Regions from separate parts of the Paenibacillus sp. FSL P2-0322 genome, predicted to be linked through region 1. Evidence: riboswitches for the same ligand, from Rfam matches in the RefSeq annotation. Region 1 holds a riboswitch; the other holds the start of a gene.
The links. A riboswitch is a leader RNA that binds a small molecule or an ion and turns the genes downstream of it on or off. The one in region 1 is predicted to bind FMN.
Positions count from the first base shown of each region.

Region 2: linked by a shared signal. The riboswitch ahead of ribE (riboflavin synthase) and the one ahead of MKY24_RS06675 (DMT family transporter) in region 1 are both predicted to bind FMN.

Region 1 is NZ_CP150243.1:1,515,261-1,531,683, reverse strand. Features, by position in the region: gene MKY24_RS06730 (DUF4367 domain-containing protein) at 1-380, opposite strand, end outside; gene MKY24_RS06725 (LysE family transporter) at 491-1,123, opposite strand; gene MKY24_RS06720 (ABC transporter substrate-binding protein) at 1,360-2,352, shown strand; gene MKY24_RS06715 (ABC transporter substrate-binding protein) at 2,462-4,192, shown strand; gene MKY24_RS06710 (formate--tetrahydrofolate ligase) at 4,217-5,848, opposite strand; gene MKY24_RS06705 (hypothetical protein) at 6,061-6,369, opposite strand; gene MKY24_RS06700 (hypothetical protein) at 6,470-6,973, opposite strand; gene MKY24_RS06695 (response regulator transcription factor) at 7,242-7,949, shown strand; gene MKY24_RS06690 (sensor histidine kinase) at 7,951-8,895, shown strand; gene MKY24_RS06685 (ABC transporter ATP-binding protein) at 9,004-9,927, shown strand; gene MKY24_RS06680 (hypothetical protein) at 9,920-10,615, shown strand; FMN riboswitch at 10,737-10,881, shown strand; gene MKY24_RS06675 (DMT family transporter) at 11,054-12,001, shown strand; gene MKY24_RS06670 (methyl-accepting chemotaxis protein) at 12,242-14,272, shown strand; gene MKY24_RS06665 (carboxylesterase/lipase family protein) at 14,416-15,897, opposite strand; gene MKY24_RS06660 (transcriptional regulator) at 16,051-16,423, opposite strand, start outside.
Region 2 is NZ_CP150243.1:3,559,310-3,575,732, forward strand. Features, by position in the region: gene MKY24_RS15580 (ATP-binding protein) at 1-371, opposite strand, end outside; gene MKY24_RS15585 (response regulator transcription factor) at 373-1,089, opposite strand; gene MKY24_RS15590 (pseudouridine synthase) at 1,199-1,957, opposite strand; gene MKY24_RS15595 (spore maturation protein) at 2,036-2,566, opposite strand; gene MKY24_RS15600 (nucleoside recognition domain-containing protein) at 2,574-3,317, opposite strand; gene MKY24_RS15605 (D-alanyl-D-alanine carboxypeptidase family protein) at 3,375-4,637, opposite strand; gene MKY24_RS15610 (protein-glutamine gamma-glutamyltransferase) at 4,846-5,568, shown strand; gene ytfJ (GerW family sporulation protein) at 5,660-6,151, opposite strand; gene MKY24_RS15620 (DUF2953 domain-containing protein) at 6,281-6,994, opposite strand; gene scpB (SMC-Scp complex subunit ScpB) at 7,162-7,773, opposite strand; gene MKY24_RS15630 (segregation/condensation protein A) at 7,742-8,536, opposite strand; gene ribE (6,7-dimethyl-8-ribityllumazine synthase) at 8,709-9,173, opposite strand; gene ribB (3,4-dihydroxy-2-butanone-4-phosphate synthase) at 9,253-9,936, opposite strand; gene ribE (riboflavin synthase) at 9,997-10,662, opposite strand; FMN riboswitch at 10,994-11,167, opposite strand; gene MKY24_RS15650 (IDEAL domain-containing protein) at 11,236-11,703, opposite strand; gene MKY24_RS15655 (thiamine pyrophosphate-dependent enzyme) at 11,923-14,211, opposite strand; gene MKY24_RS15660 (2-oxoacid:acceptor oxidoreductase family protein) at 14,211-15,224, opposite strand; gene MKY24_RS15665 (peptidylprolyl isomerase) at 15,476-15,910, opposite strand; gene lysA (diaminopimelate decarboxylase) at 16,074-16,423, opposite strand, start outside.

The DNA.
Region 1 (16,423 bases):
CTGCGAACTAACGTTTCATATAAATATACTTGACCCTGATTGTTTGGCCAGTCGCTTTTGAAACGGAAGCTTTTGTTCAGGCTGGGTGTCAGTACAAATACACCCTCATCATTACGAAGCACAATTTGCGTAACATCCTTTTTCTCGTTCGTCATGGCAATTCGGTAATAGGACGGCTTGCGGTAGGAAATATCAACCTTGTATTCCTGCGGCGTGTCGCCGGTATGCAGCGTCATCAAAGCTGTACCGTGGTAGCTGTTCAGGTCGCTCACCACGTCACTCAAATCTTTAACCACATCGTCCGCGCTCTTCTTGCCGCACCCGGCCAGTAGCAGCGTTACACACATGACCATGGCAAGCATCCATGAAATCCGGCGCATGTCATCAACCCCTTCAGCACATGTTTTAAATGAATTAGTACATGTCTATGAAGGACTTGTTCGATTTATGCAGACTGGCATGACAAGCTTGAACGTATCCTTGTGTAATGCTATAAAATCTTTTGGAGAGTGATCATAAATTCATACAGGAAATAAAAAGAAAAACCGATCAAGACCACACCAGCACTGATCGTGACCCACTTGATGGCGGTTCGATTCATCGCTTTTCGTGTTGTCGCAACAAGGGCCATCAAGCCTAAATCATGGATAAGAATACCAAACAAAATACCTAAGCCAACAACCAAGAATTGACTTGTATTTGACTGATCAAATGAGCTTGCCAGCACAGTCCCAAAAACACTCACCCAGAACACTAAATTCCCCGGTGAAACAGCTACAAGCAGTCCATTTTTATAGGAAGAAAATAATGATTTCGTCTTTTTTTCTCCTTCCAGTGCAATATCATGATCCGCATTTTTAATGCTGTCGTACCCCACGTAGCACAAAAATATAGCTCCAATGAGCCACATGATCACCTGTACAACAGATAATGACAAAACAGAGGCCAGACCAAAATATAAACCAATGATTAATAACAAATCGACGGTCATCCCCCCAAGGCCCACAATCCATCCATGCATGAATCCATTCTTTAGCCCTTGCTTCGTCATTTCAACCGTAATTGTACCTACAGGTAGTGCTATAGAGAAACCTAGTAAAACATATGTAATAAACAATGCCATTTCAAAACCCCTTTCAAATGTATAAAAACGATATTCTATACCATAAAAAATGACAAATCAATAAAATTTGAAAAACCTGAAATGAGCTAAGAACACATGAGACTTATTTTGTACAAAATCGGATTCATTGACCAAGTTTGTCCATTGAGTATTGAGGGTCCAGCGCTTATCATTGCTTTTGTGATAATAATTCTCATTTACAAAATTCTGAATCATTCTATTATACGGAGGTTGCTATGGTCAACAAGAACTCGACAATCAACAAAAATTCTACTCGACAATACACTGCTCTGATCTACCTTTTCTTTCTTATGGGGGCATTGCTGCTGGGATGCGGCGCATCTGACAATCAGACTGCAAGCAGCAACACAACAGCATCTACAAAAACATCGGAAGCTGCCACAACTCGTGACTACACAGACTATAAGGGACATACAGTGAACATTCCCACGACTCCTGGGCGCATTGCTTACTTCGGAGAAAACTATGGGGATCTATTGGTTTTAGACGTACAAGCTATAGGTACATCGACTTCTATGATTGAAGGCAAGGTTTATGAGAAGCAGGTTCAGAACGTGGCCGATCTGGGGTTCCCGATTAATTTGGAAAAAACCTTGGAACTTCAGCCTGACCTGATCATTACCGCCAATACAGATGAAAAACAATACGCAGCGTTAACAAAAATTGCACCTACAATTATGTTCGATACCTTTGCCCCGTTAAACGAACGTTTGCTACATCTCGGAGACATTGTGAATAAGAAAAAGGCTGCTGAAGATTGGCTTGCCCAATATAAAATAAAGGAAGCGGAGATGTGGATCAAGCTTCACGCAGAGGGTGTTAAGGCGGGGGAAACTGCTTCAGTGTTTACCTACTATCCTGGTGACCGTTTATTCGCAATGGGACGGACAGGACTGTCACAAATACTGTATGAAAAGAATGGTTTCAAGCCTACTCCTCTTATTCAGAAAGCACTGGATGAGGACAAAGGATTTGTACAAATATCTCAGGAAGTGATCGGACAATACGCTGGAGATCGGATTTTCATACTAAGAACACCAAGTTCAGAAGCCCAACAATCCACTGAACAGTTAATGAAAAGCAAGCTGTGGCTCCAGCTTCCTGCTGTCAAACAGGGACGTGTGTACACTCAGGATATTGGCAAAACTGAAAGTGATGCTTCCACTCGAGAATGGCTGCTGGAGGAATTGCCCAAGCTCATCAAATAAAAATTGGAGAAGCTTATCGACACTTGTTGATAGGCTTCTTTTTTGTTGAACCTAAAGGAGGTATACTTATACATACATGATAACCATTCTCAATAAAAGGAGCAATACCGTGAACCAGTCTCCGTCGTCCGTATATCCTCCCCCATTCAGCTCACTGCTTTTTCATTTTAAAGAAATTGCGTTGGTTGGTGAGCCTACCGATGAATTATTATCACGTCCCAATTCATATCACTGTCTTCTTATATTCATCGGTGGGACAGGTATGGTGGACATTGGCCCAGAGCAGTATCTATCCCATACAGATCATGGGTATTGGCTAGCTCCAGGTGAATCCTATCAAATCGCTCCCCTGAATGGAACTGTACCCGAATACTACAAAATCACGTTTGAGGTCATCGCTTTGCCATCAGAACCACAAGCGGACATGGCCTTGGCTGAACACGCAGCACGTATGCCATCCCTATATCATGAACCTGTCCTGCCGGGACCGCGCGAATACATTGCCTCCTCTTCTTCCTCCAAACTTATTCAGTTGACTGAAGAGTTATTTCATAGTACCCAACAAACGGTACAGCCGCATAACCAAACATCTGTATTACGGCAGCAAATCATGTTTCAAGAGTTGCTCTTGCTGTGGCAGGAAGACCACACCCATATTGATCAAAATAATACCTCTAATCCGGCATTGCCAGCATCGGTGGAAGGTACCCTTTCATATATGGAAAACCACTATGAAAAGCCCATTACCGTCAAGCAGCTCGCTAAACAAGCGAACGTTTCCATATGGCAATACTCCCAATTGTTTCGTACAATTACAGGCAAAAAGCCGCTGCATTACCTCACTGAGCTGCGCTTGAACCATGCCAAGCGGCTGCTGCTGGAATGCAAACGGCCTTTACGTGAAATTGCCCGTCAGGTTGGTTTCTCTGACGAATATTATTTTAATCGACGGTTTAGGCAAATGACCGGGATTCCCCCTGGCAAGTACGCACTTTCTGTCTCCGGTTCTGTGCGCGTCAAGGATTGGACGGGTCACCATATTCACATTCCGCGCCGAGCAAGCCGCATCATCTATCATGGAGAAACGATGGGCGATCTATTGGCATTAGGGGCCAAAGCCATCGGTGGAAGTCTGCGGCTCAGTGAATACAGCGTCTATAAACATCGTCTTGTGAATGTCGCCGATGTGGGCCTTCCCCTGGATATTCGCTTGACCAGCGCTCTTGATCCCGATCTAATTATCATCGCCAATTCGGATGAACAGGAATATGAGCGCATTGCCAGTATCGCTCCAACCGTTACCTTCAACTCCTTCGCCACGCTGGAGGAACGGATGCGTACACTTGGCGCCTGGCTCGGTAAGGAGCGGGAGGCCGAACGCTGGTTGTCTACCTTTACAGCCCGCAATCTGGCAATGTGGCAGCAGCTCGGTACGCAAATCACAGCCGGAGAAACGGCCTCCGTCTTCATCTTCGATCATGGTGATCGGCTCTTTGTCATGGGTATGTCTGGATTCTCGTCGGCCCTCTACCACCCACAGGGCTTTCAGCCCGTTGAGCCGATCCAAAAGGTGCTCGACGCGGAACAAGGCTTCGCGGAAATAGATCCGAACGAATTACCTGATTACGCCGGGGACCGCATTTTTATGCTTGTCCCAACAGCTCCAGAATCCAAACATACGCTGGAACGCATGATCAGCAGCCCTCTCTGGCGCAGTCTTCCTGCTGTACGTCAAGGTCGGGTATATTTCGTAGAAGCTGACCGCTGGAACTGGAGCGATGCCATGACCCGGCAAAAATTGCTTACTGCACTGCCCAAACTGCTCGGCACTTCATCTTAAGAAGTTGCCATTTTTCTAAAGATACTACATTAGACCTTGAATGCTCCCATCTGCCTCCAGCGACATATGCTCAGCTGCTGGGGATTTGGGCAAACCTGGCATCGTCATAGTATTGCCTGTTTCCACGACCACAAAGCCTGCCCCTGCGGACAAAGAAACGCGGGACACGTGAATGGTAAAGCCCTCCGGTGCACCTAGCAGAGAAGGTTGATCTGAGAAAGAATACGGCGTTTTGGCCATGCATACAGGCAGTTGTCCAAAACCAAGCTGCTCCATACCGGCCAACGCCCGTTTGGCCGCAGGAGTGTAAGCTACCTCTGCCGCACCGTAAAGCTCCTTCGCAATGACACTAATTTTCGCTTGCAAATCAAGTGTATGCTCATACAATGGTGCAAAATGGGCTTTGTCCTCCTGGAGCAGGTTGAGCAGGCTTTGGGCTAGCTTTTCTCCCCCTTGGCTTCCCTGTGCCCACACCTGTGACAGCTCTGCGGGTACACCCAGCTTGCGGCATTCCGAGAATATTAGTTCCAGCTCGGCCTCGCTATCTGTTACAAAATGGTTGACCGCTACCAGTACTGGCACGCCAAACTTTTGCAAATTCCGTACATGCCGATTCATGTTGGCTAATCCAAGTTGCAATTGCTCCAGATTTTCTGCGTCCAGCTCATTTTTAGCTACACCGCCGTTATATTTCAGCGCTTTGGCGGTTACGACCAACAAAGCCGCATCTGGCTGCAAACCGGATTGACGGCACTTGATGTCAAAAAACTTTTCTGCCCCCAGCTCAGCCCCGAATCCAGCCTCCGTAACGACCACCTCTCCCAGCTTCAGGGCCAGCTTCGTACCGATCAAACTACTGCATCCATGCGCAATATTCGCAAAAGGTCCGCCATGCACAATAACTGGAGTTCCCTCCAACGTTTGCACCAGATTGGGTTTCAATGCTTCCCGAAGCAGCACAGCCATACCTTCCACCGCATGTAGTTCCTCAGCTGTTACCGTTTCACCATCTACGTTATAACCAATCACCATCCGACCCAATCGCACTTTAAGATCGTCCATATCTTCACTTAAACATAATACCGCCATCACTTCTGAAGCCGAGGTAATCAGAAAGCCACTTTCTCTCACCGCTCCATTACCTGACCCCAATCCGGTCACAATATTTCGTAAACTCCGGTCGTTCATATCGACAGCGCGTTTCCACACGATCCGCTCCGGTTTCAACCGCAAAGCATTTCCATGAAACAAATGGTTATCGATCATCGCTGCCAGCAAATTATGCGCAGCTGAAATCGCGTGAATATCACCTGTAAAATGCAGGTTAATGTCTTCTGCCGGAACAATCTGGGCTTGTCCTCCCCCGGTTGCTCCTCCTTTCATGCCGAAGCAAGGGCCAAGGGACGGCTCACGCAACGCAGCAACGGTTTTATGCCCCAGCGCATTCAGCGCCTGTGACAGCCCGATGGTTGTCAGCGTTTTTCCTTCTCCCGCCGGTGTGGGATTCATCGCCGTAACCAGCACCAGCTTTCCATTCGGGCGATCCTTTAACTGCTCCCACAGGGACGGATTCAGCTTCGCTTTATATTTTCCATACGTCTCCAAATGTTCTTCTTCAATTCCTGCTTCTTTGGCTATATCAATAATCCTCTTCATCTTTCGTTATGTACCCCCCGTTTTATAAGTCTGACCGATGGTGCCAAACCCTGTATCGTTTTATTTTACCAAAGTGTGCCGCTTATTGCGCTATGATTCATTTCATCGCAAGCGTTGCTATCATGTGAGTTATAAAAAAAGAGCATTCCCCGCCCGCATGGACTTTGGTGGATGCTCTTTTGATACGTCTCGTTTAACAAGCAGCTCTCAAATTAACCTGCAAAGTTAGCAGCGTAATTTTCAGCAATAAATCCCTTGGAAATCAGGATAGCTTGGGATTTCTTAGTAGCAGGACCATAGCCTTGGGACAGCAGATCATTAATATGTAAGCGGTTATAAATGAAGCAAAATACAAAGTTGGACGCCCCACTCGTAAGGATCGATACCAGAAAAATAATAACTGCCCACTTCCAATCCCCTCTAAACAACGCAGGGAAAAAACCGAAAAAGAGCGTAGTCCATGAAAAACCTACTTTGCGTTCCTTGATCATTCCAGTTTTATTTCTTAATTTAATTTTCATTTACCCCTTACCTCTCTTTATATAGTCTTTTAGAACTATATTAGATTATATAGGACAGAGGGAATAAATGGAACTTAATTTCGGTAAAATCATAAATTTCTCAAATACTCTCTAGTTTATAATGCTTTTCTAGCATTTCTTTAAAAACATCAACAGGGTACTTGTATTCAACAGTTTTGAAAACAATCCGGTTATTCCACTGGTTTTTTTCCAGCTCGCACCCATGCTCCATATCCAGTTCCTTCATGATAAAAATAATCTCATCCAAGGTTCCCATTACACTATGACTATTCGTCGTCGTAGCCAGCATCTGCTCGCCTTCCTGTGTGTATGCCTTTACAATCTGCTCATCAAAGCCTTCACTGATCATTAATTCCTTCAAAGCTTGCACAAAAAGAACTGGCAGGTTGTTGTACTGCGATTTTTTGATCCCAAAAAGCGTGATGCTTAAGCGGGATATATCATGCATAAACACTATATTTTTTCTTCGATTAAGTAAAAACAAGCTGGCATGCCAACTATTCAAAGGCGGATAAATATCAACTTGAAGTGGTTCAGTCTCCCATTCCTTCAGCAGTTTTTGTGTTCCTCGTATAACAAACATCGTTGCTCTCCTTTATTGACGGTCCTGTACCGCAGCGTGATTCGACATACCTAGTCTCTTACATGAGGCATGTCCCGGATATTATAACACCGTATTCCAAACATCGGATTATAAACTCTTTCAGTATAATATAGGGGAATGATATATTACCAGACACATTAATTTTCCCTTTGGATATTTTTTATGGAAATCCCCTCCACTGCTCTATATAATTCAGGTACAGTTCGTCACGCGAGCTTAATCTAAAAATTAGGGGTGTTCCACACCTATGTCACAACATATTTTACTTATTGAAGACGATCTATCCATCGCCGAAATGCTACTCAAAGCACTCACTAAGGAAGGATACAGTCTAACCACTGCCTATGACGGGGAAGAGGGGCTTCTTGCCTTTGAACGTCATACCTATGATCTGGTACTGGTGGATTTGATGATGCCGAAGGTGGACGGTATGGAGGTGATCCGCCGAATCCGTACCCACAGCGCCGTACCTATTCTGATTATGTCAGCCAAGGACAGCGATGTGGATAAAGCGCTTGGACTGGGCTTTGGGGCAGACGATTATGTTGCCAAACCTTTTTCAATGCTGGAAATGACCGCTCGTATTCAGTCCGCGATCCGCAGATCTACTACATATGCCCGTCAGCAACAGCAGGAGGAACAGCCGCAAGCACAAGTTTTGACCTACGGCAGTCTGCGCATTGATTTTGATCATTTTACAGTCATACGCAATGAAAATGAAATTCAGCTAACAGCCAAAGAGTCCGATATTTTGAAGCTGTTTGTAGCCAATCCGAATCGAGTATTTACAAAAGCACAATTATACGGATTTATTTGGAAAGACGATTATATGGGCGACGAGAACGTGATTAACGTCCATATTCGCCGCCTGCGCGAGAAAATCGAAGAAGATCCCTCTCATCCTGTCCACATTAAAACGCTATGGGGCATTGGCTACAAATGGGAGAATGGTTGATATGAACATCGAAAACATTTCTCAATGGATTATCGTCCTCATCATGTCAATCGTTATAGTATGGCTTTGGCGGGAGCGTGTGGCCTATAAGCGCAAAATAAAGGATATCCGAACCCTACTAGAGCGGATCGTGACGGTGAATCATGCGGAAAAGCTGCTATATGTCACAGGTGACGTTGAACTGCAACGACTCATGACGGAAATTAACCGACTACTGGACTTGAATCTCAGAGTGTCTGCAGATTACAACCGTAGCCAAATCGCTATGCGCAAAATGATTTCGAACATTTCCCACGATCTCAAGACCCCGCTTACGGTTGTGCTTGGATATGCCGAGATGCTGGATGGCGATCCGACTATTTTGCCAGAAGAACGTATAAAGCTGCTATCCAAAATTCATCAAAAGACAAGCGAGGCGATTGAGCTGATCGGCAGCTTTTTTAGCTTGGCGAAGCTGGAGGCTAATGATACGGATATTCCGTTGACTCGACTAGAAGTGGGAGAACTGTGCAGACGCAGTATTTTGGAGTTTTATGACCTGCTGACCGCACAGGGGTTTACTGTGCATATTGAGATCCCAGAGCACCCCATTCATGCCTTGGGGAACGAAGGAGCGATTGGGCGGGTACTGAACAATCTGATCTCGAATGCCATTCGCTACGGGGCAGACGGACGGACGCTGGGTCTGGCTCTATCGGAACAGCAGGATACGGTGTGTATCGAGATATGGGATCGTGGGAAAGGCATACAGGAATCTGAGCAGGACAAGGTTTTTGAACGCATGTACACACTGGAGGACTCCCGCAATAAGGCGGTACAAGGCAGCGGACTGGGCCTTACGATTGCCAAACGCCTGGTTGAAGCGATGAACGGAGAAATTCAATTAACTAGTAGACCATATGAGCGGACGGTCTTCTCTTTTACATTGAAGAAAATCAACTATTAGTCGAACTAAACATGCTTAACTTAATAAATTTGTAAGAATCACGAAAGAAAAATGAACATTTCGCCCTTTATCCTTGAATTATCAGCAGTATACGAAGGGAGAACACCCATGACTTACGTAATACGTACACATCAGTTGACAAAGGCCCTGAAGGGCAACGAACTTGTAGCGGGAGTCAGTATGAATGTGCGCAAGGGAGAAACCTATGGCTTTCTCGGTCCTAACGGGGCAGGCAAGACGACGATGATGAAAATGATTACGAATTTACTCAAGCCGACATCGGGTGAAATTGAATTATTCGGTGAGAAATTAACCCCGAAGTCGTATCATCTGCTCGGACGGATGGGTTCAATTATTGAATACCCGATTTTTTATGACAGGCTGACGGCACAGCAAAATCTCGAACTTCATTGTGAATATATGGGCTACTATAATAAGCAGGCTGTTCGGGATGCCCTGGAATTAGTGAATTTGCGAAATGCAGATGACAAGCCGGTAAAGGATTTTTCGCTAGGAATGAAACAACGTCTCGGGATTGCCCGCGCTATTGCGACTAAGCCAGAGCTACTCATTTTGGATGAACCCATTAATGGTCTGGACCCAGTGGGAATCAAGGAAATCCGCCAGCTATTCCACATGTTATGCAAGGAATATGGGATGACCCTGCTCGTGTCCAGTCATATTTTAGCGGAAATAGAGCAGATTGCGGATACGGTAGGCGTGATTAATCACGGACGACTGATTGAGGAAGTATCGATGGAGCAGGTGCGGGAAACCAATACGGAATACATCGAATTTACGACCAACGATTGTAAGAAGGCGGCCTACGTCCTCTCCCATCATTTGAGCCTGAATAATATAAAGGTGATAAATGAACAGAGTATACGTATTTACGATACAAATGTACCGCAGAAACAAATTACGAAGACGCTCATCTTAAATGATATAGAGGTGGATTCCATTCATCAGAAAAGCAGCACGCTGGAAGACTACTTTTTTCGCCTGTTAAACGGAGGTGATCTCCATGCTTAAATTGATGCAGTTGGAGCTGAAAAAATTTCATCTGACGGGTTATATCCGTTCAGCACTGATCGCCAATGCATGCATTCTTGGGCTGCTCTGTGTTATTGCGCTGGAAAGTCAAAGTGAAGGAATACCTGAATTCACACAGTACACTCAACTATTGGATCTAATAGACAATTTTGTAAGAGCTACATTTATTGTGTTTGCTTCCGTTCTCCTATGCCGCTTTATCGTCGGGGAATTTAAGTCCAAATCGATTACGATCTTGTTCATGTATCCGATTCATCGTCAAAAGCTGATGATCGCCAAACTCTTGGTCGTATTACTGTTCACGTTCTTGTCCATTATTATTTCGGAAATAATCATTACGGCTGCTATTCATCTGCTCAACCAGTTTGTTTTGATTGTACCGGATAACCTTACTCTTTCCATACTGGGGCAACAATCAGCACGGACGTTAATCAATGCCGTTGCTGCCAGCTTTATGGGACTGGTTCCGCTGTATATGGGGATGCGAAGATACTCTGTACCCACCACCATTGTGACCTCAATCCTGATTGTAGCATTGCTTTTCTCCAATAATAACGGCGCTACACTTAGCTCCATAGCCCCCGTGCAAATCGGCTTCTCTATACTGGGAATGCTTGTGGCTTATGCGGCGATTCGAGGTATTGAGTATAAGGATATTACCTCGTAATATGTAATTTCGTAGAGCGCTTTCAAAAAACAGATGAAAATCATTGTTCGATATACACACATTTTTCACTGGACTTCATTCTAAAACAGGTATATCCTATAGGAGAAATTAAAAACGGAATAAGGATCTTCGGGGTAGGGTGAGATTCCCAACCGGCGGTATGGCTCATGGAGCTAAGCCCGCGACTCTGTATCTGGCAACAGGATACGGACTGATTTGGTGAGATGCCAAAGCCGACGGTAAAGTCCGGATGGAAGAAGATCGAAATATCAACATGCCGCGAAGTGGATGAATACTGCGTTATTGGTTTTGCAGTAACTTCATTTAACTTGCATAAAGCGGCAAGTTTATTTGATCAACCCCCGTCTTGCATGGCCATTCGCCATGGACGGGGGTTTTTGTGCCACCGGTCCTGTATTCGCAAGGAGCTAATTGAGTATGAGTCAATCTTCTACTGTACTAACATCCAAAGGTTTTGATCGTAGCTCCCACATGAAAAGCGGTTTTTGGCTGGTCGCAATTGGAGCGGCCTTGTGGGGCGCAGACCCGCTGTTTCGTATTATTTTGTTAAAGTCATTTACTTCAACACAAATTGTACTAATGGAGCATGTGCTGCTTTTCCTCGCTCTGACACCGATGCTGTGGAAGCATCGTGAGGAACTCAAAGCGGTACGGCTTCGTCAAGTTTTCGCTATTTTGTTCGTCTCGTGGGGTGGCTCGGCTCTGGCCAGCGTAATTTTCACCATGGCACTCAGCAATGGTGATTTGAATGCTGTACTCTTACTCCAGAAGCTTCAACCCTTGGTCGCTATTATTCTAGCTCGTATTATTTTGAAGGAAATGTTGCCGCGTCATTTTGGATTATTAATTGTCGTCGCTCTGTTCGGGACGTATCTTCTGACCTTCGGTTGGTCGCTCCCCTTCGGACATGTTCGTGATTTTGTCCAGGTCGGTAGTCTACTTGCACTCGGTGCAGCAGTTCTGTGGGGCGGTTCGACAGTCATGGGAAGTTACTTGCTTCGTTCAATGAAATATGAAACGGTAACCTCCCTCCGCTTCATGGTCGCGCTTCCTCTGCTGATTGTCCTCACCTCTGTAGAGCATGCGCCATGGAATATGCCTGCCGGTACATGGGCGGGCGCAGCTGTGATTATCAATCTGCTATTGCAGGCATTGCTTCCGGGTCTTCTTAGCTTATTGCTGTATTACAAAGGCTTAAGTACGACCAAAGCGTCTTATGCTACGATGGCAGAATTAAGCTTTCCCATGGTTGGTGTCGTGATTAACTGGATCGCATTTCAGCAAATTGTCACTGTAGCGCAATTGACTGGTTTTATGCTCATCTGGATTACGCTCTTTATGATTTCACGTCAGCAAAAAAATTAACAGTTCAATGTCCCTTACATGACTCACCCAAGCCAAATTGTGTAGATGCTTTTGCATCTCTGATTTGGCTTTTTATGTATTCGTATTCATATAAATCATAGTTCTTTAGACCTATTTTCCGAAAAAAGTGTCTAAAACATGCAATTATTCCTCGTTTCTCAAAGATTACATCTATAAAATTCGTCGGTTTCTGTCGAATAAAACAATGTAGTGATCATCAGACACAGAGGAGCAATAACTATGACTAAAACAAAACAAACAGTTCCGTGGTGGAACAGGTTTCTCAAGCAGTTTTATTTAATGAGGACAAGATTAATAATATCTTTTTTGGCTGTGTTATTGATTCCGAGCGTACTTATCGGGTACTTTTCCTATCAGGGGGCTACGACACAACTCAGTCAGCAAATGGGCGGTTCCGTATACACGAATCTGTATCTGATCCGAAGCAATGTCAATCAGTATGTAGCGCCCATTATGAAAGACCTGGACGTGCTTACCACTGAAATCAAATCTGATTCCATTGGTACCAACCAAGAGGCCCTTCAGAAAAAGTTGGATGTCATCGTCAAGGCTCATCCCGAGCTAGATGCCGCGCTTCTCGGCAATGCGAAAGGGCAATACATACGTTCGCCGAAAAAACAGGAGGACGATTATGACCCCCGGGAGAGAAAATGGTACAAAAATGCAATGCTGGAAAAGGGAAAGGTATTCGTCGGTGTTCCAGTTGCCAGCGTCACGACAGGGAATTTAGTCGTTAATATATCGGGAACGCTGGAGGACGGTGAAGGAGCTGTTTCATTGGCTTTGAATCTGGACAAAATGGGTGAAAGTCTGCAGTCTGTTAAGATTGGTGAACGCGGAGGACTCATTATTGTTGATTCTGAACATAAAGTTGTATCTGGGACTGGAACAGCCTTTAACAAGGCAGGCAAAAAACCTGCTGACGCCATAGAGGGACTTCCCGAAGTGGCGACAACCGTCGAAAATGATACTCCTTCCATGTCGCAAATTCAATTTATGAATCGAGATATGCTGGCCTTTACACTTAAGGACCCTCTCACCGGTTGGAGCATTGTCGCACTGTCGGATCTGGAGGATTACAGTGATGCAGCCCAACCGATTCTGAAGCAAAGCCTAATTGTGATTGTCATTTCCATACTTGCCGCTGCAATCATCATTGTGCTTATGGTCCGCTCGTTCTTAATTCCGCTGCGCAAGCTGCAAGCAGGAACACGCATCGTCCGTGACGGAAATCTGACCGAACGTGTTAATCTATCCAGCAAGGATGAGTTCGGCGAACTGGCACAGAATTTTGACCAGATGACGCATTCCTTGCATACGATGGTTTCCGAGGTCAATCAAACGTCCTCCCGACTTGCTTCCTCTTCTCTGATGATCAAGGAAAGCACAGAGCAAACGACGGAGTCCGTACAACACGTAGCGGAAACGGTTATGGAATCCGCGGAAAATGCAGCCACCAGCGCCGAGGCGTCCGAGCAAACCGCTAATGCCGTTGAAGAAATGGCGAAGGGTGTCAGCACCATTGCCGAATCGGCAAGCTCCATCGTGGATTCAGCAGGACAAACCGAGCATGATGTGGCTCAAGGCAGTCAAATGATCAGCCATGTGCGGACACAAATGGACCGTATTCTGGAAGCTGTAAGCCAAACAGCTAGCCTGATGGATGAGCTATCCCAGCTCTCGGACGATGCGAAGCAGATGAATACAGCTATTGCCGCTATTGCCAAGCAAACCAATTTGTTGTCTCTGAACGCGTCTATTGAAGCTTCCAGAGCAGGCGAAGCCGGACGTGGATTTGCCGTAGTCGCTATAGAGGTACGCAAGCTGTCTGAGCAATCCAAGGAAAGCGCGGATTCCATCAGTCAGATCATTACTCAGATGCTCGATTTGATTCAACGCTCCACCGCTACCATGAACGGTAATGTTCGTAACCAGGTAGGTGAAGGATTACGTATTAGCCAAGATGCAGAAGGTGCATTTACGAATATTGAACGCTCTACATCTCATATCGTGGAACAAATTCAAAGTGTATCCGCTGCAGCTGAACAAATCTCAGCCAGTACAGAGGAAGTTTCCGCTACTGTCACCCATTTGGCAAGTCTGTCTCGCAATTCAGCGGACAGTTCGCAGACAACATCTGCTGCCGCTCAGGAGCAAATGGCGGCCATGGAGGAAATCGCATCTTCGTCTCAGGAGTTGTCCAACATGGCGCAGGATTTGCAACAGCTGGTTAAGCGATTTAAGATTTAACTTACACATTGCAGCGTTGCAATTTCATGCAAGTAAGAATGAACAGCAATACATCTTATGACTAACAAAAGCCTTCGTCCGTATACAAATTACGGGCGAAGGCTTTTTACATTAGAGTTCTTAGGATGCTCTCTCTTGTCTACTTATATGGTCATCTGACCGATTAACTGACGGCGTCTATCTCCTTCGGGGTCGTGCTCTACCTTAATATCCTGATGGAAAATAGCTGTAGTCCGCTCTTCCCTGTCGTACATTGGCCAAGCCCCCTCCGACAGCACAGGCTTCCCATCACGTGCAAAAGCAACCCATGCCTGCTGCATAGCTTGAGCCAGCTTCTGCATCGACGGTTGAATCTCTAATCCAAGCTTACCTAGCAGCTCCAGATTATCGAAAACAAACGCAATTTCGGCACCGTGAACCGCTTGTCCAAAGGTAGGATGCCCCGGCAATGTCCAATCAAAACGATACATCCATACAGGCGTATGCGCCGACTGCGCAACAGCAAGAGCCAACGCAGGACGCCAAAAAAATAGATCAGTCAACATTTGCGCCTGTCCCTCAATCGTAACCGGAAATGGTTCTATCAGGTCGCCGATGTCTGACATGCCCGTCATCATCTCCAATGCCTGACTCGCTGTTGACTTGTTCATTAGATGGGATTCTTTTCGGATGAAATAGGCCCCCTCATGCAAGTTCGTTCCAATCAAAACGGATACCTGCTTTGCTGAACCTTGCGCGATTGCAGACAGCGGTACATCTGGCAAGGTCACACCGTCCACGACAGGTTGATAGATCATCGCCATCCCTGGTCCGATGACTTCATGCGTCTTCGCCATAGCTAGCATCAGCGCATCTGTCGGCAGCGTAAACAACCGTTCTGGATGCTGAGTGTCCACACCCAGCTGCTGCAGATACACAGCCGTCACTTGTTCAGCCTGTGAAGTTGACAATACCTGCGACGCACCACTCTGCAAAATCGCACGCTGGAACAGTCCCTCAGCTGCTGGCATCGCCAATAAAGCGGCAATACTCATCGCCCCTGCCGATTCACCGAACACCGTTACTTCATCCGGGTTACCGCCAAAGGCAGAGATGTGATCCCTAACCCATTCCAGCGCAGCGATCTGATCCAGCAGTCCCGCATTAGAGGTCAGGCCATCTCCCTTTGGAGTCAGATGCAAAAATCCTAACGGCCCCAATCGATAATTGATCGTAACAACCACAACATCGCCATTCTTCGCCATGCGTTCCCCGTCATATAAAGGTATAATCCCGGACCCCGTGACAAAGGCACCGCCATGAATCCACACCATCACCGGACGTCCCTTCTCAGGAGCCTTCGAAGCAGGTGTCCAAATGTTCAGGTATAAGCAATTCTCTGACTGCTCAGGCGGTTCCACCAGATTTCCAGTCATGCTTTCAGCGGATGGCATAGGTTGCGGACAGATTGGCCCAAAACTCGTCGCAGCCCGTACACCCTCCCAAGACTCCAAAGGCTGGGGTGCGTGAAAACGTAGTTTTCCAATAGGAGGCTGTGCATATGGGATACCTTTCCATACATGATATCCATTCCCCGTTTCCCCACGTAATTGACCTAAACGAGTATGTACTGTAATACTCTCCATCATGAAGCCTCCTTTATTTCGTATGTTCAACACAACGGTATAATATCAATCTTTACATATCTCTATTATACCCTTTGCACACGGCCAAACCAAAAAATACCGGAAGCACTTTTGCGCTCCGGCATTTTTATAAACAAGATAGAGAAATAGCGATTAATCCCGAACTTCTTCTTTGGGAATCAGCTTGTAAATTTCTTCGCTTTCCATAGAGTCAATTAGTCGGTCTAGCCACTTGTAATAAGCGACGGCCTGCTTCATTTTCATACGATCTTGCTGAAGAATCGCCTTAAATTCCTCGTACTCTTCCCCCTGATTCATCAATCTGTCCAGCTCATCAATGGCTTTGCGCAACACCAGTAAATTTGTTTCTACCGCTTTTCTCCATTTAATAGCGAAGAAATCAGTGAAGGTTTGATGCCAGTCATATTCGACTTCATACAAGTCCTTGCGTGAGCCCTTGCTCCATACCTTATTTACCATTTTCAGATCCAATAATGTTCGAACTCCTGTACTCATGCTCGTTTTG
Region 2 (16,423 bases), 2.0 Mb from region 1:
AGACTGCGGATCGTTGCTTCCAGTTCCGTAGACATATGATTAAAAGTTTTCGCCAGTTCTCCAATTTCATCACTGGTCACCAGCGAAAGCCGAGTATCATACCTTCCCTCACGAATCGCATTCGCCGCCTGAATCAACAGCTGCATAGGCTGTGTGATTTTAGTAAAAAGGAATAGGGCAAAAAAGGTCGTCAATAAAAATCCGACAATGCATGTATAGGTGAACAAATGCTTGATTTCCGTCGATTCATACGCCGCAAAATTTCTGTTGATGTACGGCAATAAAAAAAGCCCTAGAAAAATAAGCACAGAGCCTACAAGACAAATGATGGTGATCCACAGCTTGCCTACCAGCGATCTCCAGAAGTTCACGTTATTTTGGAACCTCCAGCTTATAACCTACGCCCCACACGGTCGTAATCATAGCCGCTGCCTCTGGCGATACCTTATTCAGCTTTTCACGAAGCCGTTTCACATGCGTATCCACAGTGCGCAGATCACCAAAAAATTCGTAATTCCAAACGTCTTTCAGCAGTTCTTCGCGCGAGAAGACTTTATCTGGTGACACCGCCAAATAATGCAACAGCTCGTACTCTTTAGGCGTGAGACTGATTTCAATCCCACCCGCAGTTACCCGGTGCGCATCATGCTCAATGATAAGATTCGGAAAAACAATACTATTGCTTGGTACCGCCTCTTTCGTTAAAAAGGCAGTTTCCGACGAACGGCGTAAAATTGCCTTCACCCGGTAAATGACTTCTCGCGGGCTAAAGGGCTTAACCACATAATCATCGGCTCCGACTTCAAAGCCTTGTACACGGTTCACTTCCTCGCCTTTGGCAGTCAGCATAATCACAGGTGTAGCTTTGGTCTGACGCAGCCGTGTACATACCTCAATTCCATCCATCCCCGGAAGCATTACATCGAGCAAAATAATGCTGTAATCGCTTGCAGTCGCTTTTTGGAGGGCAATCTCACCATCCTCAGCTTCGTCAATTACATATCCTTCTTTTTCCAGATACATCCGCAGAAGGCGGCGAATGCGTTCTTCATCGTCTACAATTAATATGCGGTTGCTTTGTTCTGACATATTCCCAGCCCCTTCGCTAAAAAAAGCATTCTCTCTATTTTACTATTTTCCTGTGCTTGGTCAAACTTTACTCTCATCCAACAGTCTCTTTACACCAAAAAGGCCGGGGTTATGACCCCCGTCCTGTCCGTTTCTTTTTCGTGTTGTCTGATTTGGCAAGTTGAATGAGACGGTTGATTTCGTCCTTAGTTAGGGGTCTGGTCAGACCGCGCTTCAAGTTTTGTAGCAAAAGATCTCCGAAGGCAATCCGCTTGAGTCTGATGACTGGGTGTGAAATGGCCTCAAACATCCGTCTTACCTGGCGATTTCTGCCTTCATAAATGGTAATCTGGATCACAGACTCCTTACCATTCGGATCTACATCTTTATATTCTACCTCGGCTGGTGCAGTAATGCCATCTTCCAGCACGATTCCTTTTTTCAGCTTGTCCAGCTCAGTACCATGCGGAACGCCTTTGACTGTTGCCACATATGTCTTGGGCACATGATGCTTGGGATGAGTGAGCAGATTGGCGAACTCGCCATCATTGGTAAGCAACAGCAGTCCTTCGGTGTCGTAATCGAGACGTCCTACCGGATATACGCGTTCCTTAACGCCTTTCAGATAGTCTGACACAATTTTACGGCCTTCCGGATCGGAAGCACTCGTAATAACTCCTTTAGGTTTGTTCATCATCAGATAGATTTTTTTCTCGGTTTTGATCGGGCGTCCCTTTACCGTAATCATATCTTGATCAGGGTCTGCCTTCGTTCCCAGTTCAGTTACGACAACCCCGTTCACTTCCACGCTGCCCGCCTGAATAAGCTCCTCACATTTACGTCTGGAAGCTACACCAGCTTGGGCCAATATTTTCTGCAATCTTTCCATGTTCGCTAATTCACCTCATGCTAATGATACCCATCCATGAGCAAAATCACAACCCCCGTTCAAAAAACGATACAGAAATTAAAATATAAGCAGGCAAATCGCAATGGCTGCCACAAAACCAACCACATCTGAAAATAGTCCTACCTTCAAAGCATACCGTCCATTGCGGATACCTACCGCACCAAAATATACAGTTAGCACATACAGCGTCGTGTCTGTGCTGCCCTGAATCGTTGAAGCGATCCGACCGATCATGGAATCCGGGCCATAGGTGCGAATTAGATCCGTCGTAAACGCAAGTGAACCAGTGCCCGTCAATGGACGAAGCAAGCCTAAAGGCAATACCTCACCGGGGACGCCCCAGTGCTTAATCCATGGCGTTACCCAGGAGATCAAATAGTCCAAAGCGCCGGATGCTCGAAAAATGCTAATCGCCACCATCATGCCTACGAGATGAGGAATAATGCTGATGGCGGTAGAAAAGCCGTCTTTAGCTCCATCCACAAAAGAATCGTAGACAGGCACCTTTTTGGCATATGCATATAAAGGAATAAAAGCGAGAATAACCGGGATAGCCCAAGTTGATACGAGGTTAATAAAATAAAGCATGCCTCCCTCATCCTTTCCAAGTGGTGTCCCTGCCCTTGGCAGCCTTGATTCCCGTTCGCGGAACGGCAGGTGAAGATACGGACGACGTTGTTGAAGAGGCAGCAGATGTTGATGCTGGTGAGGTGAGTGGCGCCAAGGATGTCTGGGACGGCGGAATCGCTGGAGGACGGCGGCGCAATTCTCGACTACGGTACCAACGGTCCGCCGCAATTGCGGCAAAGGTGGCTATTGCGGTCGCTACCAGTGTTGTACCAACGATTTCTGCCGGATGTGCGGAATGAAAATTAAGCCGTATCGCGATCAACGTCGTAGGAATAAGCGTAATACTGGCTGTATTCAGGGCGAGCAGCGTACACATGGCTGGTGTGGCGGTTTGCTTATCTGGATTGAGCGTCTGCAACTCTTGCATCGCCTTGATTCCCATCGGTGTGGCTGCATTCCCCAGACCCAGCAGATTGGCGCTCATATTGGACAAAATGTAACCCATAGCGGGATGATTACGCGGAACATCAGGGAAGAGAAAGGCAACCAAAGGAGAAAGCAGCTTGGATATTTTCTGTAAGAGCCCGCCATCTTCAGCCAGCCTCATCATGCCCATCCAAAACACCAGCACACTTATCAGTCCAAAGCACACTGTAACCCCCGTAGTTGCCCCGTCAAAAGCCGCTTTCGTCACCACCTCAATATTTCCCTGCGCGGCAGCAAATACAAATCCAATACAAATCAAAGCCACCCATATGAGATGAATCATGGCTGATTCCTCCTTTACCCAATGATGTGACACGTGCAGCTCTATTTCCTGCTTGCCCTAGGCTCCAAACAAATTTTTAAGAATTTCGTTCCATCTGCTCGTCCAACCTCGTTGCTGAGTATTGTTCGCAGGATCTTGTGCAGTTGGAGCCTCCTGCTGTGGCCGTACGGTACTTTGAGCTGGCAGCTTACTCCCTTTTTCATACACAGGAACGGAACCAATAAGTTCACCATCCAATAGGAATTCGACCCGTCCTCGTAAGCCAAAAGATATGTCCGCTCTGTCTGTAGAGGCGGAATTTTTATACAACACTAGTCTTTTGTGCAACTGGGTCTTCTCACTATCATGTAAAGGATATGCAAAGCTTGTACCTGTTAATAGTGGGTAACCATCGATAGGTTGCTGCTTGTCCGTAATCGGAATGAGCGGATAATATCGAAATCCGTAATCAAGCATACGGGCATGATCGTTCCAATCGTCCCCGTCATTCAAGGTAACAGCAGCGAGCTGGCGACCGTCCCGTGTGGCCGAACTGACCAGACAGCGAAACGCTTTTTTGGTAAAGCCTGTTTTCACCCCGTCAGCTCCCTCATACAGCCGCAGCATTTTGTTCTTGTTGTGCCATGAGTAGTCCCAAGAATCGTTGGGATTCGGTGCTTTTTTCAGTTCTGTTTTTACGATACGGGCAAAAGTTGGATTATGCAGCGCATAAGCAGTAAGCCGGGCCATATCATTGGCTGAGGAATAATGTCCCTCGGCATCCAGCCCGTGCGGATTAGCAAAATGTGTATGGCTTAGCCCAAGCTGAACCGCCTTGTCATTCATCAAATGGACAAATCCCTCTTCTGTCCCCCCCACATGCTCAGCAATGGCAGAAGCGGCATCATTACCAGAACGGAGCATTAAGCCGTACAGCATATTTTCCAGCGACATTTGTTCACCCATTTGCAGAAAAAGCGAGGAACCTTCTTTGGCATACGCCGTTGGACTCACCTTTACCCGGTCCTGCAAGCGTCCATGTTCAATGGCCACGATCGCTGTCATAATTTTGGTCAGGCTGGCAATACGTAGCTCCCGGTCACCCTCGGTAGAATAAATGATTCTTCCTGATGTGACATCAATTAAAGAAGCAGCCTGTGCATGGGTTCCTAATGCGGGCGGTGCTGCTTCTGTTTTTATCGCTCCCCGAACGGGCTGCGGACTTAGCAACGTAAGCGGCAATGACGAAATAAGCAGAAGTACCAGCGGCAAAACAAATGCGCGTGCCTTATTCAAGAAATGGCTGTGGTCCGCGTGGATGTGTTGCTTTTTTTTAAACATTTGGATTCCTCCGGTTTTGAGCAAGTCTTGTACCATTCTATGTCCAAGCTGTTCAAAGTATGTCCACCTTTATAACAGAAAATTCCTTTACAGGACAGCCATTAGCTGCTCCTTTTTCGCTTTCTTTCTACACAAACTAAGCAACATCCCTCCCTGAATACATATATATTAGTTACTAAACGTTAAATATGGATCGAGGGGTTATAACATGCAGCGACTACAGTTTGAAATGATTTTAAGATCGCGGATTGTAGAGTCCGCAGAAGCATTACACCGTAGTGGTGTATCCTTTGCCACGTTTTCTACCGCACGTTGCAACCAGCAATTTTGGGATTTAACGGAAAAAGGTGGCTTTCAGATCAAAGCAGGTGTCACACCGGCACAGGGGATCAGAGATATCTTTTTAAACGGACATCAATACGCTTTTGAATGTGCAACAGCTATGGTTATTGTGCTGTACAAAGGAGTGCTGGATTCCATTTTGGAAAGTGAGTTTAATCGGATTTTTGCAGATATGCTGCTGTATGACTGGCACTATGACAGCGACCTCAGGCTCATACAGCAGGAAGGAAGTCATAAAGCGGCTCCTGGCGATATTCTGTATTTCAACAATCCGGATGTGTCGTCTGAAACATTGGAATGGAAAGGAGAAAATGTCGTTAAGCTGAAGGAAGACTTGTTTTATGGACATGGGATTGGCATCTTGCCGGCGAAGGGTATAATCGATTCCCTGAATCAACATCGTCGACCGGAAGCCACGGTATCTGCTTATTTGACGGATGAAGTGATCTATCCGGACTTCATCTACCTATCCCAGTTTGCTGCCGAAGGAAATCGAAAAAATGAAATCTCGCTGCATACTTTGTATCAACAGGAATACAGTCACCATATACATACTGTCATTGGGAGAAGGCAGTATATTCGGGGATAGGGCCAAGTACAAGCAGAAAAGAAGGTATTCCTTAGCCTATACTCGGCTTTGGGATACCTTCCTGAGAGAACGCTTTTAATTTCAATAACTTTTACAAGTAAGCCGGGCCAGAATTACTGTGATCCGTAGCAACATCTACAGGTACCTGTGGGGGTGGAGTCTGCAAGTTGCCGCCTGCGTTCTGGAAGATAGACTGAACCTTATCAATCAGGTATGGCGTGGAGTCAATGAGCTTCTCAATCAGATGCGTTTGATTGTCCAATGGAACGATTTGTGCCCCCTGTTTGCCAACAACCAGAAAAGCAATGGGATGAATAGATACACCACCACCGCTACCGCCTCCAAAAGGATGCCCTTCCTTCCCGCTATGATTACCCGACGCCGAGGAAGTATGAAGTGCCTCTTCGTCTACGTTAAAATCACTTCCTCCGGCAGCGAAACCAAATCCTACCTTACTGATTGGCAAAATAACGGAACCATCGGGTGTTTCCACTGCGTCTCCTACAATCGTATTCACATCTACCATGGCTTTGATGTTTTCCATTGCGGTTTGCATGAGCCCTTGAATCGGGTGATCTGACATGATTTATTCCTCCTCTGCTTATCTCAAGCGTAGACTGCCTTTTCTTTCGCTATTGTGCGCAGGGGTTCAAGGAAATATGTATGTCATTCGATAGTTCAGAAAGGATTGAGTCTCACCTCACTCCACTGTTTAACTTTCACTGGTAGCTTGAGGATCCTCAGTTTTTTTGGAAAAAACCCGTTTCCACGCCTCCGGTCCACCCGGAACGCGCCATATGCGGTAAGCTAACATGAGCATAGAGAAAATCAAATAACCAAGCGACATATTTGCTTCACAGGTCAAGGTGGTAGTAAAACGCAAGCGATCCACCCAATAGGGCACGACAAACAGCTTCGGGATACAGTCCACACGTACAAAGCTGGTAGCAAAACCGATCAAGGTCGTTTTCAATCCCCATAAAATACCGGTTGAGGTAGCTGTATAAGCCGCATCAGCAAGACTTATATTGGTAGACCATTCCATTTTGGACAACGTCACATGCGCCAAGGTATGTCGCAACCATCGATGTAAGGATTTCGTTCCCTTGAGCAAAACCCGTATATCATGTATAAATTGCTTTATTTTTTCTGTATCAATATTTCCGCTATCTACGGAAGCATCCGTTTTATGTATGTTTTTATTGCGGTCAAGCCGATAGAGAAGCCCTTTTTTTAAACCTGTTATGAGAATGGCCGGAATATCGTAATTCATTTTAATCATCCCGTATAGAAATCTGATCTCTAGATGCGCCCGATCATCATTGTCATGTTTGGCAATATCCAGCTTCAATCGAATACGAGAGAGCAGAATAGCCAGCACAAGTAATATAACGACGATGATGGCGATACTGATCCATTTCCACACTGGCGAGTCCTCCCTACCTTTTTGCTATAGATATCATGGCAAAAATAGTATGACCGTTCGCCGGAAAATCATGCATCTTAAAATACCAACAGCCAGCCCCCAACTACGTGAGGACTGGCTGAATGTTTGAGCTTTTACATAAGTGAGCCGCAAGATCCGGAGCAACTTTATTGGGATTCAAGATCCAAATCGTTGGCCGCAGGCTGGCTGTTCTCCAGACGCTCGAACAATAATTGAGTCTCTTCCTCCAAATTGTCCGAATCCTCGAACAACTCCGGTTGCGGTAGATCTGCCAAAGAGCCCAGACCGAAATAATCCAAAAATGATTTCGTCGTTCCGTACAATATTGGCCGTCCGATGGCTTCAGCTCGACCTTTCTCTTCAATGAGCTCCTTGTTGACCAGTGTATGTATGGCCCGCTCGGATTTGACACCCCGAATCTCTTCGATTTCAACTCTTGTAATGGGCTGGCGGTAGGCAACAATGGCCAGCGTCTCCAAAGCAGCTTGAGACAGTGAGGCACGTGCCGGAGAGTATGCGAGCTTTTCAAAGTAAGGTGCATGTTCGGATAAAGTTGCAAGCTGATAATGACCGGCAATACGGACAAGTTGCAAGCCCCTTCCCCCCTGCTCCATGTCCTGCTTCATATCTTCCAAGCACTGTTCAACCAGCTCTTGCTGCTGCTCTACAATGTCGGCGATCTGCTTGGTGGACAACCCTTCCTCTCCTGCGAGAAACAGCAGTCCCTCAATAATTGATTTCAGCTTCAGATAATCCATTAACCCGTAAATCCCCTCTCCACTCCATTACAATATCATCGAAAAGCTTCTCCTGATAACAGAAAATTTGTTTCATTTTCATCAGTTCAAGGATAGCCAAAAAGGTCACAACCACCTCATGCCGATACATATCCTCATGCATCAGCTTGGAGAACAGTAGCCGTCCTCCGTTCCCCAGCATCTCTAACGCCCCGATAACTTGCCGGATACGGTCCTTAACTGAAATTTCGTCTCGATGAACACGGGTTACCGTCGTACGTCGTTCTGCTTTGCGCAAAGCACGCTGAAAGGCCGCGACCAAATCGCTTGCATGCAGCCCATGCACCGGATTTGCGGGTTCAGTGGGCAGGAATGCGCTTAGATCTTCTGGCTCCTTGCCATAAATTAGACTCCGCTCCCACTCACGTTCACTTAGATGGCGAGCAATCCCTTTATATTTACGATACTCCACCAGCTTGCGGACCAGTTCCTCACGTGGATCATAATCCTCTTCCTCATAAAAATCCAAATCGTCATATTCCATCACAGGTGGCTTGGGAAGCAACAATTTACTCTTAATAGATAAGAGCGTCGCCGCCATCACCAGAAACTCGCTCGTAATGTCCAGTTCCAGCTCCTGCATACTGTGCAAAAAAGCCATATACTGATCAGTAATATCGCTAATCGGGATATCCTGAATGTCGATCTCGGCTTTATCAATCAGATGCAACAGTAGATCCAGCGGACCCTCGAATGTTTCCAGCTTGTAGTTTACGACTGTCAATGTGCTTCCCCCTGCCTTACTCCAATCATCATTCAACAATACCTTTCCCTATAGCACTTATGCTCTACGTTATCAATCCCTCTTTCTGTAGTATATACGTCATCGCCTTGCTTAACAATCCAATCCCTTTTCACCTTGCAGTTTATACCGTTCTATTCAGCTATTCCTATAATTAAAATTGCTTGCCGAGATTGGCCATTTCAATCGCAGCCAATGCAGAATCCCAACCTTTATTACCAGCCTTCGTACCTGCTCGTTCAATAGCCTGTTCAATGTTTTCTGTCGTCACTACCCCAAAAATAACAGGCACTCCCGTTTTCAGGCTGCTTGCTGCCACACCCTTGGCCACTTCATTGCAGACGATATCATAATGTGAAGTAGAACCACGGATGACCGTACCCAGCGTAATTACGGCATCATATTTGGCGCTTGCAGCCATTTTTTGTGCAATCAGTGAAATTTCAAATGCACCCGGAACCCAGGCTACATCAATTTCATCTTCCTGCGCACCATGTCGTTGAAGGGCGTCAATTGCGCCGCTTAACAGCTTGCTCGTAATAAACTCATTAAATCTACCCACCACAATACCATATTTTAAACCGTTCGATACGAGATTACCTTCTAGAAAACGTGCCATGTTTAATCAACCTCTCATAGTTTAATTATTTAGGGACTTCGGATAGTACTTCAGATTTACTTGGAACCGAGATGTATTTTTACAATGACAAACGACGACGGTAGTCCACCAAATGCTGAATACTGATCAGTTTCAATTGATGTCGCTTGGCGACCACTGCCAGATCAGGCAGGCGGGCCATTGAGCCATCTTCCTTTATAATTTCGCAAATGACCCCAGCAGGCTTGAAGCCACTGAGTCGGGCCAGATCAACAGCCGCTTCAGTGTGACCAGCACGCTGCAAGACACCACCATCGCGAGCAATCAGCGGGAACATGTGACCAGGCTTGCGTAAATCACTTCCTGTGACTGCTTCGTCTGCCAAGGCGCGTACAGTCAAGGAGCGCTCGGCCGCTGAAATACCCGTTGTTGTCTCCATATGATCTACCGATACCGTAAAGGCAGTACCGTGGAAATCTGTATTTTGCTCTACCATAGGATGCAATTCCAAAGCTTCGGCTCTTTGTCGTGTGATTGGCACACAGACCAACCCACGACCTTCTGTAATCATGAAATTAATGACCTCAGGCGACGCTTTTTCAGCCAAAGCGATAAAATCGCCTTCATTTTCGCGCTGTTCATCATCCACTACAATAACGACTTTACCGTTTTTTAAATCCTCCAACGCTTCTTCGATGGAATCCAAACGAATCTCTTCGTCATGTTCCAACTCGCCATGCTCCATGACGTTTGCCATTGCACTTGTTTGGCTACCTCTATCCATAACACTTTCCTCCTTATGTCTTGTGCCACGAATGCTCCTAAACAGGCTTACCATTCAATATCAGGCAAAGCCGTGTTTCGCCAAATAGTCCAAACTGAGAGGAGCTTTTTCTACTCTCTCCGCCTCCGCTGCACCTCTGTAATTTAAAAGCTGTTCTACATATTTGCCCAAAATATCACATTCGATATTGACGGTATCCCCCTCACGTTTGGCTTGTAAGGCCGTTTCGGATAAAGTGTGGGGAATAATGGATACGGCAAAGGTATCTCCCGTACGCTGTGCGACTGTGAGGCTGATACCATCAATTGTGATTGACCCTTTGAGTAGAATATATTTAAATAATGTTTGATTTTTAGGCTCAACTTCGAACACAACTGCATTCTGGTCTGATGTCACCCCGCGAATCGTTCCCGTCCCGTCCACATGTCCTTGCACGATGTGTCCTCCGAACCTTCCACTCGCCGCCATTGCTCGCTCCAGATTGACTCGGCTGTCGGATCTCAACTCTTTCAGATTAGTGCTGCGAAAGGTTTCCGGCATCACATCAACCTTAAAGTCTTTCGAACCAATCCGTATCGCGGTCAGGCAAACGCCATTCACCGAGACACTGTCTCCTATTTTCAAATCGCCCAACACTACGGAACCCGAAATCCCCAGCACCATCGCTTCACCGCTTTTGGAAATAGTTTGAATGCGACCCACTTCCTCAACTAATCCGGTAAACATGCCTTCACTCCTTTCCACTACATTTCAGTTTATCCCTAATTCATCAGCTATAAGCGCAAAAAACCCCCAGTTCGGATTCAATCCGTCATGGGGGTGATGAGAGTCACATTTGTAGTATACAAGCGCAGTTCATATGCATCTTAAGACGACATGAAATCATAGGTTTGCCAATAGAAAGCATGACTGAGGATACAACCAAATACGCTCAGAACACCCATCAAAAAGAAAGCTTAAGCAAGCTATCGCCCGATGCTGTCCTACAACGAAATAAGCCGTACGCACAATTGGGTATGCTAAAAATCGGCACATGTCACGTCATGCACATGCGCTTCGTATCCTTCTCCCATCCAGACTATACTGTCGGTCCCGGATTTGCACCAGGTCCACCTTCTGCCGATCATTCAGCATCCGGGTCACGGACTAAGCCATGCTGTTTCTCACAAAAACGATCCACAAACATGTCATCACCGCCGGTGGGGAATTTCGCCCCGCCCCGAAGGATCTTGCTCTTATTTAATTGAATTAACATTAAACTTGTTACGTATATTAGCACCGACTTCTAAAAAAAGCAAGTTATCTAATAGAAGCGCCTGCTTTGGTTTTGACGTATTGGCTGGAGAGTTCTTCAAACCAGGTTTTATCATTCATATGAAGCGCCAAGTCAATCAGATCGGCCAGCTCCTCGACTCCCAACTCTGTTGCATGATCAAAGGTAATTACGGCTGAAGCAACAGGTCCCCGCCCTTCCTCAGAACATGCCTCATAATCCAGTCGCACATCAACATGTCCGTCAATAAACTCGCATTTCAGAAAATAAATAATTTCGCACATTAAAATGGGGCGTACCTGTGTTTCTAACACGCAATCCATCACCTTGGCAGAATAGTGCTGGTTCGTCAGCGTGAATTTGTGTTCTGTCGCTGCTAGCGATGCCCGTCCAAAATCGTCCGTAAACTTTAGTTCTACTGGCTTGATGTTCATAACCTTAGGGATCTGCTTCTTTATAATTTCGATTATTTCAACTGTATTCAGCTTAATCATTACCTGCACCTCATTGCATCTTAAAATTCAGAAGAAAACTTTTTAACGTGCCTCTTATAGGCCTCCACTCCTATATCGGAAATCATTACCTGTTTTTTTATGCTTCAACCCATAAACGACAAAAAAGATTCTTTGCGCAATAAGCGCAAAGAATCTTGATCGAACCACTACAGTAACAGCGGCTAACAATGCTAATCGATGATTATGCAAAAAACAGAATTATAGCTCTGAAATTTCATGTTTCTTTTTCAGGGTAGTCCAGCGACGCTCAATCTCCTGCTCAAAGGTAGCCAGCGTAGCCTCTTCCTTGAGAAGATGCTTCGTTTTACCCATCAATTTCAACCATTCTGCAGCTGGAATCCGTTTTCCCTTGTCTTCCGGATTATACGTAATCGTCGTACTGCCTTGCTCTATTTCGTACAAAGGAAAGAAACAGGACTCGACTGCGGCGCCCACAATGCTGGTGCCCAGTCTGTCTTCGGATTTCCAATTCAGCGGGCAGGCGCACAGGATCTTACCATAGGCCGTACCCACGTTGTTCGCATACCATTGAGCTTTGGCTGCTTTACGCAGCATATCCTGCGGATGACTTTCAGCTGCTGTAAAAGCATAAGGAATGTTACAAGCAGCCATGATTTGCACGGTATCCTTGTGATGCCCTTGCTTTCCTTTTTGCATTTTCCCTACACCCGACGTACTGGTCATGTGACCGAGCGGAGTGGAGTACGATTGCTGTGAACCTGTATTCATGTACCCTTCGTTATCATATTCCAACATGATCAGCTTATGATTACGCAGAGCCGCACCAATCGCAGAACCCATACCAATATCCATCCCACCGTCACCACTGATCATGATAAAGGTCGGATCGTCCGACATCTCAATTTCATTGCGGCGCTTCATTTCCATATAAGCTTCCAGCGCTCCCGAAAGTGTAGCGGCCCCGTTTTGAAAAAGATTGTGGATCATCGGTTGTTTGTGTGATGTATATGGATACCCTGTCGTCGTCACATATACGCAGCCTGTCTGGAACAGCACGACAATATCCCCTTCAATACCTTTGAAAAACAGTTCCAGCGCAGACAATGCCCCACATCCTGGGCAAGCCCCGTGACCTGGTGTAAGACGGCGTGGTTTGGTCGTCAACGATCGCAGGGGTGGTACCTTGACTTTGAGCTTCCCGGTCGCCTCGTCCGGCGTAACCTGAATCAGACCCGTACGGTATGCATTGCCACGTGGCGGTTGCATAACTTGCGGCATCACCTTGTCCGGTGAACCCGGATTAATTCCGTAATAATCAAAGGGCTTCTCGGCTCGTCCGGCCTCTGCCGCCTCAATCGCAAGCTGGAAGAACGCCTCTGCATCTTCCGCATAAAAATCCTTGCCGCCCAAGCCAAAGATACGACTCAACACGAGTGTCCGGTTCAGCGGGTCCTCCTGCAAGGCCGCTTTAATTTCATGCGTTAAATTACCGCCGTCTGCCCCATACGAATCTGCACGTTCACCTACCAGCAGCGCCTTGACATCGCGTAATGCTTCCCGCAGTTGTGCAGCTGGGAACGGTCTGATGATATTCGGACGTATCACACCAGCTTTAATCCCGCGCGCGCGGAGTTGATCCGCCACATCCTTGGCCGATTCAGCCGCCGAATTCAACAGGAATACCGCGACCTCAGCATCCTCCATATGATACAGATCCAAAATCGGGTATTCCCGACCGGATAAAGCGGCATATTCTGCTGCTACCTGCTCATATACTCCTTCTGACAGCTTCAGTGCTTCGGATAGCTGAACATGATTATTCGTCAGGTCATCACCGTTCATATGCGCACCCACGGTAACAGGATGATCAAAATCCGTAATATTCGGATAATTCAAGTTCGGGTTAGGACCTACAAAACCGCGCACGGTCTCAGCATCGGCAAAATATTGCACTTTACGTTTTTGATGGGACGTATAAAAACCGTCATATGCGACCATTACAGGCAGCCGAACATCGCTATGCTCTGCGATTTTTAGTGCCATGATGTTCATATCATACACAGCCTGTGGTGTACTTGCCGTCAAAATGACCCAGCCTGTATTCAAACCATAGTACAGGTCCGAATGATCCCCGCGAATATCCAGGGGACCACTAACAGCTCGTGTCACCAGATTCATAACCATTGGAAAACGGGTACCTGACTGAACAGGTAACTGCTCCAGCATGTACAGGAAACCTTGCGAACTAGTGGCGTTCACAACCCTCGCTCCCGCTGCGGCAGCTCCATAACAAATCCCTGCCGATCCGTGTTCTCCGTCTGCTGCAACCAGCTTAATATTATGCTGACCTCTCGTTCTCATCTGATCCAGATACTGCGCTACCTCGGTAGATGGAGTAATCGGGAAATATCCCATCATATGATAATTAATCTGCGCAGCCGCCGTAGCTGCCATTTCATTACCGGATTCGAACGTTGTCACTTGCGCGGCGCCTGTCTGTTTGAGTTCTTCCTCCAGTTTTGCCATTACGCACGCCCTCCTTCATATGCCGGAAATTGGTGGGCAACTCGATTCTGTTCCGCCCATCCCCATTGTTCGCGACGCGAGCTTAATGCCCCCGACGGGCAAATATCTACACATTTCAGACATCCTTTGCAATACTGGTAATCAATTCCTTGCAAAAATGGCATCATTCTTCCGCGTTTGTCTGCTTGCTCTTCCCATACAAAACAGTAATCCGGGCAAATCGAATCACACTTGGCACAATGGGTACATTTATCAGCTTCATATTCAGGCACATACCCCTGACGTGAACCACTAACATCTCTCGTCATGCTGTTTCCCTGAGTTGCAATAACGCCCCCCAGTAGTTGGGTTTCGTATCCCAGCAATGGCTGCGGACGTTCAAAAACCCGATCCTCTGCGTCATCAGTAACTGGATATACGTGCAGTTCCATTTCATCATAACCACGGTTAAACGTACGCAGATTAGGTTCCACTAACAGTGGATTTTTCTTTTCAAAGGTACTGCGAATAACCGATCTCATCGCTTCCGGGTCCAGGAAATCACAGACACGGAACAAGGCACCGAGCATGGACGTATTTAGTTTGGTTCGCTCTTCCAGTGCGATGCCCATCGCATCCACCACCGCTAATGTACCGGATACCAGTCCCAAATCAGCCCGTATTTCTTCTGCTGGACGCGTGGAATTAACCACTACAATCCCATCCGCTGGCAGTCCGCTGATTACATTTACCGTTTTGTATAACGTTTCATGGAAAATGCCTACCACATGCGGTTGCTCAATCGGACTGTGATCCCGAATATCGACCTCCGGCTCACAGAAGCGGACGAAGCTTTTAACCGGAGTTCCCTTTTTTTCCGAACCGTAGGACGAAAAATTTGAAGCATTCAGCCCCAGACCAAGCACCCCGGTTTCGGCCAACATTTTGCCAGCCAGATTAGCGCCGAGTCCACCAATGGATTCCAGCCGGATTTCAAAAAATCCGAGTCGATTTGTGCGCGTTAAAATAGACAATGTGATAAGCCCCCTTCTTTTCCAATCCTTACTGAGTTTGAATACTCATATAAAATAAATGGAAAATGCATTCTTATGAAAAGGCTATCACAACACTTACTTTTCGAATGTGATCTTACGCACTGTAATGCCTACGTGATTGCGAAAATCAATAAACCGTCAAACAAAAGACAACAAAAGCCGCCCTGTCCAAAGACAGAACGGCTTAGGTGCAACGCTATTTAAAAAAGATCATGTAATTAACGGTAAAATTACACGTCAAATACTTTAACCTCTTTCATTTTGTCGCCTTGTTTTACAGCATCAATGAATTCCATACCTTTGGTTACTTTACCAAATACAGTATGTACTCCATCTAAATGTGGTTGTGGAGCGTAGCAGATAAAGAATTGGCTGCCACCTGTGTTGCGACCTGCATGAGCCATGGACAGAACGCCTTTGGCATGCTTTGTTGTATTCGTAGCTGTTTCACAGTCAATCGTGTAACCAGGACCGCCTGTACCGTTACCGATTGGACAACCACCTTGAGCCACAAAGCCCGGAATGACACGGTGGAAGCTCAAACCGTTGTAATAACCGCTGTTTGCCAGCTTTTCAAAGTTAGCAACGGTGTTTGGAGCTTCTTCTGGGAAAAAGTCAATTTCGACGATACCGCCGTTTTCAAGATCTATTCTACCTTTTTTCATTGTTTGTATCTCCTTTTCAACCTGTTTTGAGAACTAAATAACATCAAGTTCCAGTTTACTATGAATTGCCGCGCTTAGCAAAGTCTTGTCCAAAAAAAAAGGGCCATTGTCCCCGGTGTATTATTACCGACTCAATGGCCTGCTTGATCTTACAATGCTAAAATCAGGACGAAACCGTAATCTTGGCGTTAGGCTGAACCGCCGGACTGGCTTGATCACGAATCAAGCGCTGTGGCACAACATCGTTGCGTACGATATCCTCGTAGGTTTCCCGACGCACCACCAACTCGGCCTCACCGTTGTTGACAAATACAACTGCTGGTCGACGTATTCGGTTATAATTACTCGCCATGGAGTAATTGTAGGCTCCGGTTGAGGCAACAGCGAGCAAGTCGCCGCTATTTATACGAGGTAGTTCTACATCCCAAATAAGCATATCGCCGCTTTCGCAGCATTTGCCCGCAATGGACACCGTCTCTTCGTCCGTATCCTGCGCTCGATTAGCCAGCATCG